DNA from 3 places in the Erwinia wuhanensis genome. Region 1 is predicted to be linked to each of the others. Evidence: predicted binding sites of a transcription regulator. Region 1 holds the regulator's gene; each other region holds the start of a gene.
The links. Region 1 encodes Fur, which represses iron uptake genes when iron is present. Its sites were predicted from a motif close to ATAATAATGAGAACNACTATCAA; they were not measured.
Positions count from the first base shown of each region.

Region 2: a site for Fur is predicted at 2,202-2,224, ahead of exbB (tol-pal system-associated acyl-CoA thioesterase). Genes of this name have one in related genera too.
Region 3: a site for Fur is predicted at 2,509-2,531, ahead of QZH36_RS13440 (isochorismate synthase). Genes of this name have one in related genera too.

Region 1 is NZ_JAUJUH010000002.1:402,601-406,852, forward strand. It holds gene ybfF (esterase) at 1-202, shown strand, start outside; gene ybfE (LexA regulated protein) at 348-629, shown strand; gene fldA (flavodoxin FldA) at 771-1,301, shown strand; gene fur (ferric iron uptake transcriptional regulator) at 1,650-2,093, shown strand; gene QZH36_RS06360 (beta-N-acetylhexosaminidase) at 2,152-4,252, opposite strand, start outside.
Region 2 is NZ_JAUJUH010000003.1:241,380-245,631, forward strand. It holds gene QZH36_RS08860 (AraC family transcriptional regulator) at 1-62, shown strand, start outside; gene QZH36_RS08865 (DedA family protein) at 99-755, opposite strand; gene metC (cystathionine beta-lyase) at 846-2,048, opposite strand; gene exbB (tol-pal system-associated acyl-CoA thioesterase) at 2,292-3,017, shown strand; gene exbD (TonB system transport protein ExbD) at 3,023-3,445, shown strand; gene QZH36_RS08885 (MFS transporter) at 3,551-4,252, opposite strand, start outside.
Region 3 is NZ_JAUJUH010000005.1:117,048-121,299, forward strand. It holds gene QZH36_RS13435 ((2,3-dihydroxybenzoyl)adenylate synthase) at 1-1,291, opposite strand, end outside; gene QZH36_RS13440 (isochorismate synthase) at 1,301-2,479, opposite strand; gene entS (enterobactin transporter EntS) at 2,702-3,958, opposite strand; gene QZH36_RS13450 (enterobactin synthase subunit F) at 3,955-4,252, opposite strand, start outside.

The DNA of each region.
Region 1 (4,252 bases):
GGAAACGCTGCCCGCCTGGCCACATCCCACGCTGTTTATTCGGGGCGAACATTCGCCTTATCTACAGGAAGCGTATCGTGACGCGCTGCTGGCCCAGTTCCCTGCCGCCCGCGCCCACGTGATTACCGGCGCGGGTCACTGGGCGCATGCCGAGAAACCTGATGCCGTTTTGCGCGCCATCCGCCGTTTTTTTGCCCTGTGAAAACAAATGTTTCAGTAAAAGGCTAAATAATTGTCGTCGCGACTTTCGCTGGGGTATGATGGCGCGCTAAAATTTGTCGACGGCACCGGCCGCAAACGCTAACGGCTCAATCCATCAGAACTCCAGCCTTCAGTATCACGATTCTATGGCAAAAGAAAACACGGACCGCACCACGATCGATCTGTTCGCAGACGAGCGTCGACCGGGACGACCCAAAACCAATCCACTGGCACGTGATGAGCAGTTGCGCATTAACAAACGCAACCAGCTTAAGCGTGATAAAGTGCGCGGGCTGAAGCGCGTAGAACTGAAAATGAACAGTGACGCAGTTGACGCCCTGAACCAGCTCGCCGAGCAGCGTAATATGAGCCGCAGCGAACTGATAGAAGAGATGGTCATGGCGCAGTTAGCCAGGCCTGAGCGCTGAAGCACGCGCTACGGTAAAGCACAAAGCGACAAATGCAGGCGGATTAGCCGTTTATCCCCCTGTTGCTGTCTGCTATTATTGCCCTTAACATTTTCAGGCTAGCCGCCGCATATCATTAAGTTTCAAGAGGTTATTAAACTCATGGCAATCGTAGGCATTTTCTTTGGCAGCGATACGGGCAATACGGAAAACATTGCAAAAATGATCCAGAAGCAGCTCGGTAAAGAGGTGGCTGAAGTTCATGATATCGCTAAAAGCAGCAAAGAAGACCTTGAAGCCTTTGATATTTTGCTGCTGGGCATCCCGACCTGGTACTACGGTGAAGCGCAGTGCGACTGGGATGATTTCTTCCCTACGCTGGAAGAGATCGACTTCAACGGCAAGCTGGTCGCGCTGTTTGGCTGCGGCGATCAGGAAGATTACGCGGAATATTTCTGCGACGCGATGGGCACCATTCGCGACATTATCGAGCCTAACGGCGCGGTGATCGTCGGCCACTGGCCGACAGAAGGCTATGATTTCGAGGCCTCTAAAGGCCTGGCGGACGATACCCATTTCCTTGGCCTGGCCATTGATGAAGATCGCCAGCCGGAGCTGACCAACGAACGCGTTGAAAAGTGGGTCAAACAGATTTCTGACGAGCTTCAGCTCCAGGATATTCTCGAAGCGTGATAGCATTGGCCCGCTGTACGAATCCACAGCGGGCCAATGGTTTTTCCTATAGAAGTGATAGATACATATTTGTAACTTTTACCGTCAAAACGGTAGAATAGCACTGCTCCGCCTCCGCTTCTGCGGCGCCGAAAACCAGGCAGAGCGAACTGACAACCCAGCGTAAATGGGTGCTTGCTTTTCCGGACGTAACGACTTCTTATCCTTACATCCCCTGATGGTTTTGCATCTCCGCTGTGGTTTCTTCAAGGCATCGGTTCTATAATGAGACGCTCAGCTTTTGCGTCGACCGATGCTCACGGCTTCTCAGCCACTTAGTGACCAGCAAAGTAACAGGACAATATCCGCATGACTGACAATAACACCGCATTAAAGAAGGCCGGCCTGAAAGTCACGCTTCCTCGACTGAAAATTCTGGAAGTGCTTCAGGAACCAGAGTGCCATCACGTCAGTGCGGAAGATTTGTATAAACGCCTGATCGACATGGGCGAAGAGATTGGCCTGGCGACGGTTTACCGCGTTCTGAACCAGTTTGACGATGCGGGGATCGTGACCCGTCATAACTTCGAAGGCGGCAAGTCCGTGTTTGAACTGACCCAGCAGCAGCATCACGATCACCTGATCTGCCTGGACTGCGGCAAAGTAATCGAATTCAGCGACGAGTCTATTGAATCCCGCCAGCGTGATATTGCGACGAAGCACGGTATCAAACTCAGCAACCACAGCCTCTATCTTTACGGCCACTGCGCCACCGGCGACTGCCGTGAAGACGACACGCTGCACGATAAGTAATCGATTTCAATAAAAAACCGGCGATCGCTCGCCGGTTTTTTTTTTGCCTGCGCCCCGCCTATTTCAGGCTTTCCACGCGGCTGAAGCGCTTGCCGTCGCTACTGACGGCGCGGATCAACACCTCGCCGGAAACCGACGGACGGGCGCTGTCATGATAGCGCTGCCAGCTGTTGCCACCGTCCAGCGAGTAGTCAATAGCCACGCCCGGCAGGGCGATATTGGCTGCCAGCTTGCCCGCGACAAGACGTGCGCCCGGCTGCGGCAGACGATAGTGGATCCCGGCTTTATCCATTTTCGGCAGCTCGCGCTGGCCCAGCAGGTTTGCATAACGCTGCCAGTCCTTATTCAACGCCGCCCGATCGACATGCCGCGTTTGGCCGCCTTTATACTCACGTCCGGCCTGGTAAGTCTGCTCCCAGGCAGCACGATGCCAGCCGCGCTCCGCCACGGCCAGCGCGCGTGGGAAAATCATCCATTCCATCTGCTCGTCGGTACGTACGGTTTCGCTCCAGAGCTGGGCTGAAATCCCATACACGCCCGGCCAGGGCTTATCGGATTTAGCATCAAAGAAGTTACCGTCGCGATCCACCGATGTCTCTGCATTCTGCGGCATATTGTCCGGCGCGAAGCTGAACATTTTGCGCTCGTCGTTGAAGCGGGTGCCCCAGTAATAGCCTCTTTCCAGCGGATTGACCTCATAAGGGAAATCCATATAGAGATAGTCCGGGTTGGAGACGGTGACTTCGTAGCCTTTGTTAGCCCAGTCGTTAACGGTGTCAAAGCCGCCCCAGAAAAGCGTGTCCCAGAAATTAACGCCGATGCGCCTGGTCGCAAAGTCTTTAGCGCTCTTCGCATCCTTCAGGCCATCCTGCCACGCCTGCATCTTTTCAATACCGTGCGCGTTTACCCGCTCGCTGACCTTTTTGCCAAAGTAGCTGGGCAGATGATCCATATCCGCGACCTTGCCCGATTTCACCAACGCCTGACAAACCTGCGATTTCGCCCAGGGTTTATCTTCCTTGCTCAAATCGACCCTGCCCTTGCCTGCTTCGGGACTGGCCGCATCGGTATAGCCAACGCCCAGGCGGATGTTTTTCGCCTCGTCGCCGCCAAAGTGCCAGGTGGTTAACGGCGCGCCTGCCGCCTGATGCATCGCCTGAATTTCACTAATCACCTTATCAACAAAACGCATGGAGGAATCCAGGCAGGGATTCAGATAGCTGGTGCGATCGTAAAACTGTACGGAGGTGGTGTTCGAAGTATCGGTTGGATCGACCAGGCGATACTCGTTTGCCTCTTTGGTCTTACCCTCTTTCATCAGCCGGTTGTAGCGGGCTTCCATAGAAATCACCGCCGCCCTGGCATGAGCAGGCATATCGATTTCCGGGATGACTTCGATGCCGCGCGCTTTGGCATAGCGCAGGATAGCAATGTAGTCGTCGCGGGTCAGATAGCCATTGCCCTGCGCGTCGGCGAAAGGCCCGGATCCCAGCTGCGGCAGCAGACAGCGCTGCTCCGTCAGATCGTGGCAGCGTCTGGCACCAATATCAGTCAGCTCCGGCAGGCCGGGGATCTCAATACGCCAGCCTTCATCATCGCTCAGATGAAAATGGAATTTATTGAGTTTAACCGCCGCCATCTGATCCAGCAGGCGCAGCACCGCCTCTTTGCTGTGGAAGTTACGGCCGATATCGAGAAAAATACCGCGATAGGCCATGCGGGGCGCATCGGTGACGTCCAGGGTAGCGATCTTTTGTTCGCCGCTGGCCGGCAGCAGCGACAGGATGGACATCATGCCGTAGTAGATGCCCGCCTCGTCAAAACCTTCTACCTGCGCTTCCTGCGCGCGGACGCTCAGCCTGTAGGCGCCGGAAACCGCCTCGTTGCCCGTGAAAGCGGCGGGTGCAAGCCTGCTTTTAATCACGTAGCCCTGCCCATTTTCTGCCAGACTCAGCAGCGCAAAACGATCCCTTACCGCTTCTGCAGAATCGGCGTTAAGCCCGGTCAGCTCGAATTGCACGCCCCGGCTTAAATCGGCATCTTCTGCATGAAGGGTAGTATGCAGCGGCGTCGGCAGGATCTGTCCGCGCAGCGCTTCGCCAGCGAGCTGCGCCGTATCACTGTTTTTTTCAAAGCGGCTGACAGGCGTCATCAACACG
Region 2 (4,252 bases), on a different contig from region 1:
TTAAGCGCTATTTTGGCGTCACGCCGGGGGAAGAGATCGGCAGAATGCGTCAGATGGAATAAGAGGGCCGCCGGGCGACCCTCGGAAGGCGGGGTGCGCTAAGCGACTTTTTTCCGCTTAAAGAACAGCGCGAGGCTGCCAATCAGGCCGATGCAAAGCAGCGCCAGCGGCAGGATCATCAGAATGGACATCACCTGATCCTCATGGCGCTTGATAAAGGGCACCTGGCTTATCGCATAACCCAGCGAGACCAGGATGCCGACCCACAGCAGGCCGCTGAGCCAGTTAAAAAACTGGAAGCGCGTCTGCGTCAGGCCGGAAATGCCCGCCATGGTCGGCAGCAGCGTCCGCACGAAGGCCAGAAAGCGGCCAATCAGCAGCGCCATCAGCCCGTGCCGGTGAAACAGGCTCCAGGCGCGCTGGTGATACTGCGCGGGCAGGTGCATCAGCCAGCCTTTGACCAGGCGGGTATTGCCCAGCCAGCGGCCCTGCAGGTAGCTCAGCCAGCAGCCCAGGCTGGCCGCCAGCGTCAGGATGGCAACGGTAGGAATAAAGCCCATCACGCCCTTGGCGATCATCGCGCCGGCCAGCAGCAGTAAACTGTCGCCGGGCAGAAAGGCGGCGGGCAGCAAACCATTTTCCAGCAGCAGCGTGAGAAACATAATTCCGTAAACGATCCAGATTACATCGGGATTGGCGAGGGCAGCAAAATCCTGATGCCAAAGCGCCTGCACAATCTCATGGAGTACCGCCATTTTTTATCCTGTTTACCGCATCAATAGCACTAGTGTACTCGTAAATGGCCTGTCACAACGTGGTACAGGCCAGAGCTGTTGCCTTTTTGTTTAATTTTTTGACGATCCCGCGACGCGCGCGAAACCGGCGGCCAAATCCGCCAGCAAATCGTCAACATTTTCCAGCCCTATATGCAGCCGGATCAGCGTGCCGCTGAAGTCAACGCCGCCTGCCGGACGGATGGCGGCCAGCTCGTCGGGCTGGTTCGCCAGAATAAGCGATTCAAAACCGCCCCAGGAGTAGGCCATGCTGAAATGTTCAAAGTGGTCAAGGAAATCGGCCAGCTGCCGATCGCTCAGCCGCGCCTTCAGTACAAAGGAGAACAGGCCGCTGCTGCCGGTAAAATCCCGCCGCCAGAACTCGTGGCCCTTGCACTGCGGCAGCGCCGGATGGTTAACCACGGCCACTTCCGGGCGCTCGGCCAGCCAGCGCGCGACCCGCAGCCCGCTTTCTTCGTGCTGGCGCAGACGTACTGCCAGCGTGCGCAGGCCGCGGCTGGCCATATAGGCGGTGTCCGCGTCCACCATTTGCCCCATCAGATAAGAGTTTTCACGCAGCTGCGCCCAGCAGCGTTCGTTGGCGACGGCGGTGCCGATCATCGCGTCGGAATGACCAATCAGATATTTAGTCCCGGCCTGAATGGAAATATCGATACCAAAATCCAGCGCGCGGAACAGAATGCCCGCCGCCCAGGTGTTATCGATCATAATGACCGCTTCCGGCGCTTTGGCCCGCACGGCCGCCACGATGGCTGGAATGTCCTGCACTTCCATCGTAATGGAAGCCGGCGATTCCAGAAAAACGACCCGCGTTTCCGGCTTCACCAGGTCGCCGATTTCCGCGCCGGCGGTATGGCTGTACCAGGTGGTGGTCACGTTCATTTTACTGAGGATTTTGCTACAGAAATCCTGGGTCGGTTCATAGACGGAACCGGCCATCAGCACGTTATCCCCGGCGGAAACAAAAGCGAGAATGGCATTGGCGACCGCCGCCGCACCGCAGGGATAAAGCACGCAGCCCGCGCCGCCCTCCAGCTCGGTCATGGCTTCCTGCAGCGAGAAATGGGTCAGGGTGCCGCGACGACCATAAAACAGTTCGCCTTCCGCTCGCCCGGCCGTGGCGCGTTTCTTCTCGGCCACGCTGTCGAACACCAGCGAGGAGGCGCGCTGAATAACGCTGTTAACGGCACCCTGGGTATAGCGTTTACGGCGGCCGGCGCTGATTAACGCCGTTTCAATATGTTTACTGGTCATCGGTCTGCTCGGTTTAAGGATCTCGCTTAACGTTAACACGGCTGGCGGCGGGGCGAAATTCGTCATCCCGCTACGTGACAAAGTTTCAGGAAAAACCCTGGCGATAAAAAGGAGATGGCGGGAAAAGTGTAAAAAGTATTGCGTTAAGGGTAAATAGTAATGATAACTACTATCAATTCGGGTTCGATTTGGTATGATCCGACCTGTATTTTCGCTATCGGTAACTGACGTTGGAGAGACAGCGTGACGAATGATTTGATGCAGACGGACCTCTCCGTCTGGGGCATGTATCACCATGCGGACATCGTGGTAAAAGTGGTAATGATCGGTCTGCTGCTGGCTTCGGTCGTTACCTGGGCTATCTTCTTCAGCAAGAGCGCGGAGCTCAGCTCGGCGAAACGCCGCCTGAAGCGCGAGCAGCAGGCGCTGGCGGGCGTTCGTTCCCTGCAGGAAGCGAGCGATATCAGCGCCACGTTTAACGCTAACAGCCTGACCACGCAGCTGTTGAAAGAAGCCGAAAACGAACTGGAGCTGTCGCAGCAGTCCGCCGACAACGACGGCATTAAAGAGCGCACCTCGTTCCGTCTGGAGCGCCGCGTCGCCTTCTTCAGCCGCCACGCCGGTCGCGGCAATGGTTTTCTGGCTACTATCGGTGCTATCGCGCCGTTTGTCGGCCTGTTCGGCACCGTTTGGGGCATCATGAACAGCTTTATCGGTATCGCCCAGACGCAGACCACGAACCTTGCGGTAGTTGCGCCCGGCATCGCAGAAGCGCTGCTGGCCACGGCTGTCGGCCTGTTCGCTGCGATTCCGGCCGTAGTGATCTATAACGTCTTTGCCCGTACGATCGCCAGCTATAAAGCCTCGCTGGGCGACGTCGCCGCGCAGATTATGCTGCTGCAAAGCCGCGATCTGGATCTGGCCGCCAGCGCGCCGCAGCATCCAACGCAGAAGCTGCGGGTAGGGTAAGCGTCATGGCCATGCGATTAAATGAAGATCTCGATAGCAACGGCGAAATGCATGAAATCAACGTTACGCCGTTTATCGACGTGATGCTGGTGCTGCTGATTATCTTTATGGTCGCTGCGCCGCTGGCTACCGTTGACGTTCGCGTCAATCTGCCAGCCTCTACCAGCAAGCCTCAGCCGCGCCCGGAAAAACCGGTCTACCTCTCAATCAAAGCGGATAAACAGCTGTTTATCGGCAATGAGGCCGTGACGCAGGAAACGCTGCTGTCGGCGCTGGAAAGCCAGACGCAGGGCAATAAAGACGCCACTATCTTCTTCCAGGCGGATAAATCGGTGGATTACGAAACGCTGATGGGCGTGATGGACAAGCTGCGTCAGGCGGGCTATCTGAAGATTGGGCTGATGGGCATGGAAACCGTCGCGAAATAATCGGCATCAGAAAATAAAAAATCCGTAACGATCGTTGCGGATTTTTTTTGCTTAAAATTTGAGGCAGGCGGCCGCAGCCCTTGCGCCACGGCCGCACCTGCGGCGCTACATTTGCGCCACAGGCTCGCTGGTCTGGCGGGTTTGATACTGCTGCACCAGGCGTTTGATCAGCAGCGTGCCGAGCAGGCCGCAAACGGCAGCGAAGGTCAGCCAGACGCCGGGCATCGCCTTGTCGCCGGTGGCGTGGATCAGATAGCTGGACATCGCTGGCGTAAAGCCGCCGAACAGCGCCGTCGCCAGGCTGTAGGCCAGCGAAAAGCCGGTCGCGCGCACCTCTGCGGGCATCACTTCCGCCAGATAGACCACCATCGCACCGTTATAGCTGGCGTAGAGAAACGACAGCCACAGCTCGGCCTCCAGCAGATGAGAGAAGGTTGGCGAGCCGACCAGCCAGTGCAGCACCGGCCAGGCGGTGGCGATCATCAGTACGGTAAACAGGATCAGCAGCGGACGACGGCCGTAGCGATCGGAGACGGCGCCCATAATCGGCAGCCAGATCAGGTTTGACAGGCCAACGCACAGCGTCACCAAAAAGCTCTGCTTATCGCTCATCATCAGCACCGTTTTCCCAAAGGTCGGGGTAAACGCGGTGATCATATAAAACATCACGGTGGTGGTGACCACCATCAGCATCCCTGCCAGCACCAGCGCCCAGTTGCTGGCGACGCCGCGCACGATCTGACGCATGGAAGGGTGCACCTTACGCTGGCTGAAGGCTTCGGTCTCTTCCAGCATTCTCCTGACCCA
Region 3 (4,252 bases), on a different contig from region 1:
GGCCCTGCACGCAGATATAGCCGTCCGGCGTAATGGAGACCAGGTCGCCGGAACAATAGAAGCCGTTGGCGTCAAAGGCCTGCGCGTTGTGCTCCGGGCTGCGGTAATAGCCGCGGAAGGTGTACGGGCCGCGCGTCATCAGCCGTCCGGTTTCGCCCTGCGGCAGCGGATTGCCCTGCTCGTCCGCGACCCAGACCTCATCGTCCGGGCTCATCGGCGTGCCCTGCGTCGAGAAGATGTGCCACTCGTCGTCGGTCAGCTGCGTATAGTTGACCAGCCCTTCCGCCATGCCGAAGACCTGTTGCAGCCGGCAGCCAATTTCTGCCGGAATGCGTGCCGCCAGCGCTTCGCTTAAGCGCGCGCCGCCAACCTGCAACAGCTGGAGCGAGCCAAGCGCCCGATTGCTGCCCCACTCCTGAATCGCCTGTAGCCAGAGGCTGACCGCTGGCGGCACCAGCGCCGTCGCCGTAATCTGGTGTTTTTCAATCAGCGGGAAACAAAGGTTGGCGCTCGGATCGCCTGCCAGCACCACCAGGCCGCCGCCATAAAACACGCCGAAGGCGCCCGGCGAACTGAGCGGATAGTTGTGCGCGGCGGGCAAAGCGCAGAGATAGCGGGTTTTTTCGTTAAAGCAACAGACTTCCACGCTGCGGCGGATGCTGTAGTAGTAGTCGTTATGGGTACGCGGGATCAGCTTGGGCGTGCCGGTACTGCCGCCGGAAAGCTGGAAAAACGCGACTTCGTCAGCGGCGGAAGGCGCAGCGACAAACTCGCCTTGCGCCTCGTCAATTAAGGCCGCAAGCGAGGTATCGTCCTCACGAGCGTTGCGCAGCACCACCTCACGCAGCGACGGATAGCGCTGGCGCAGCGGTTGCAGATAGTCGTCGGTGGCGAACAGCGCGTGCTGACGATCGGCGATCAGCAAAGCAGGCTCAATCTGGCTGGCGTAGGCGTCCAGCTCCTGGCGCTGATGGCTGAACAGCGCGTTGACCGGCGCCACGCCGAGCTTCAGCAGTGCAAACAGCACGATATAGAATTCGGCCACGTTGCCCAGCTGCACCAGCGCGGTATCGCCGCACTTCAGGCCGCGACGCTGTAAGGCCGCCGCCAGACGGGTGCTGGCGCTCTCCAGCTGCCGGTAGCTGTATGCGCGGTCGCCGTCGATCAGCGCCGTTTCCGTGCTGTCGGCATGGCGAGTCAAAATATCCGTTAGCGGCAGATCCAGCCAGTAGCCTTTTTCACGGTAGCGGGCCGCAAAATCGTCGGGCCAGCGGGAATAGGAAATCGTCATAAAATAGCCTTATTGCAGTCCAAATACGTGCAGCATGGTGCTGAGCTTGACGCCGGTTTCGCGCCATTCCGATTCCGGCGAAGAGGCCGGAACGATGCCCGCGCCGGCGAACAGGCGAATGTTTTTTCCGGCCAGCGTGCCGCAGCGAATGGTCACCACCCATTCGCCGTTGCCTTCGTCGTCGCACCAGCCGACGATGCCGCCGAACAGCTCGCGGTTAAACGGCTCCAGCTTTTCAATCCACTCGCAAGCGGCAACGTGCGGATAACCGCTCAGCGCGGGCGTAGGATGCAGCAGGCAGGCGAGCGACAGCGCCGTTTCCTCAGCCGCTGCGGCTTTGCCTTCAATCGCGGTAGCAAGGTGCCACAGCGTCGAAGTAGTGATCAGCTCCGGCTTGTCCGGCACCGCCAGAGAGCGGCTGCGCGGTTTCAGCACGTCGTACATGGCGTTGGTCACCAGGCGGTGCTCGTAGCGATCTTTTTGCGAGTACATCAGCTTTTCGCCTACCGCAAGATCGCGCGCTTTGTCGCTGCGATCGCGTCTGGCCGAGCCCGCCAGCGGCAGCGAAGTGTAGGTTTCGCCCGACTTACGCAGCAGCAGCTCCGGGCTGGCGCCCAGCAGCGTGCTGCCGTCGGCCAGCGGAACATGGAAGTGATAGCTGCCAGGGTTGAGCGCAATCAGGCGATCCATTAACGCCGTAGCCTGCACCGGCTCGGCGGTAGTGATATCGATCAGACGCGAGAGCACCACTTTATCCAGGCCAGGCTGGGCGGTCGCTTCCGCTGCTTTCGCCACCATCTCCATAAATTCAGCCTGTTCAGGAATGTTCTGGCGCGCGGTAATTACTGGCTCTACGGCAGATCTCGCCTGCTGCGCCGACTCTGGCTGCTGCTGGCGGGAGAATGCCTCATGACGCTCAGGAATAAATAGCGCGGAAGGCTGGCGCGTATCAAAGGGGATGGCGCCAACCATCACCGGGCGCATAATCCCTTTGGCCCTGGCTGCGGCAAAGGCGCTGCGTACCTGCTGCTGGAAAGCGCCCTGCAGGTTGTCGCCGTCGGCGGCGGGACAGGTAATTTCGGCAAAGCGACCAGTGGTGATAAAGCTTTTCCACGACGATGCGAAGAAAAAGCTCTCAGATGAGAGAGAAACTGATGGTTTAACTGCATCAGCGCAAAGCGTCTCCATAACGGCCTCCAGCCACAACGATAAAAAGTATAATAATGATTATCATTTGCATTATTACCGCGTAACTTTAAGTAAATTCTTTGTGATGTCAAGCAACGTTTCGCAGTTTAAAACAGTGCAAAACACCACGCCGCGACCGGGCGCAACGTTTGCGCCGTTATTAGCATCATTTGGCAGCATTACCTGCCGCCAGGGCAGGTAAGGAAGGACTAAAACCCGATGTTATTCAGTTACGCTTTCTCCCGGCGAAGCGGGCGCGGGCTGGCGATAGCGTCGGAGCGAACCGAAGGCGGCGGCCAGCACCAGGCTGACGATGGCCAGCCCCAGGCCGCTGCTGCTGGCGGCGGTGGCGGGCAGCATCACCGTGGTCATCGCGCCCAGCAGCAGCGCGCCCAGCGAGTCACCCATCACGTTTTGTGCCGTCCACAGGCCGTTGATACGGCCCAGCATCGCGTCCGGCGTCAGCGTCTGGATCAGCGTGTATTGCAGCAGCGCGCTCAGGGCGCTCAGGTAGCCGAACAGCATCAGACAGAGCGCGCCCGCCTCCCAGTAAGGCATCAGGCCGCACAGCCCTACCGCGACGAAAGCGGCGACGGCGGTGAAAAGCATCACCTTGCCCGGACGCGGATGCTGTGCCAGATTGCCGCTGGTCAGCGCCCCTGCGGCCGCGCCGAGCGGTACGGCAGCATAGAGAAAGCCGATCTGCTGCGCGCTCAGCTCCCAGCGAATGGCCAGCGCCGGATAAAGCACGCGTACCGCCGTCGCCATGGTCAGCAGCGCGCCCACCAGCGCCACGCCGCCGATCAGACGATGGCCGAGCAGAAAGGTAAAGCCTTCCGCCAGCGACCGTAGCGGCCTGGCGTGCGACTGCGGCGGCGGCGGCAACGACGGCAGACGCAGCAGCGGGATCAGCGTAATAAAGGTGCCCGCCGCCGCCAGCGCGAAGTTCCAGAATACGCCGCCCGCTGCGAGCAGCACGCCGCCCACCATCGGCGAGATCACCGCGCCCAGTCTGACCGTGAGCATGGTGATCGCCCCGGCCTGCATCAGGTTTTCACGGCCCACCAGCGCGGGCGTGGCGGCAAGCAGCGCCGTCACGCCGATGGCGCCGAAAAAGCCGTCCCAGATGCCCAGCAGGTAGATGGCGGTCAGCGACGGGGACGGCATGGCGGCATTGACGCACAGGCCGATAAAGCCCAGCCCGCAGGTCGATCGCGCGAACAGGATCAGCCGCCGACGCTCGTGGCGATCCGCCAGCACGCCGCCCAGCATCAAACCGGTAAACAGGGCCGCGCCGGTCAGCGTGACCGCCAGGCTTACCTGCCAGGCAGAACCGGTCAGCTGCTGGATCTGCACCGGCACGCCGACGCCAAGTAGGCCCAGCGCCAGGATAGAGATAAAGCGGGCGATAAACACCGCCCGAAAATCAGGGTGCGTCTTCAGCAGGCTGAGGCTGAGCATAAAGGTCTGTTTTTTCATTGTGTTGCCCGATCCAGCAGTTGGTTAAGGCGTGGGCCGATATGGGTAAACGCCTCTGCCGAAATAATATCCACATGCGCGCATTCCACCGGGAAGGTTTGCAGCGCGTCGAGCCATGGCGCCCACGCGGTGTGCGCATCCTGCCCCGGCTTCAGCGTTTTCTGCGCGACGAACAGCGTGGCTTCCCCGACGAAGCGGCGGCTTTTCGCGGTCGCCAGCAGCCTGACCGCATCGCCGTAGTTGCCTTCGATAGCGCCAAACAGCGCCTGGCTGGCCGAGGCCGCCAGCGACTCG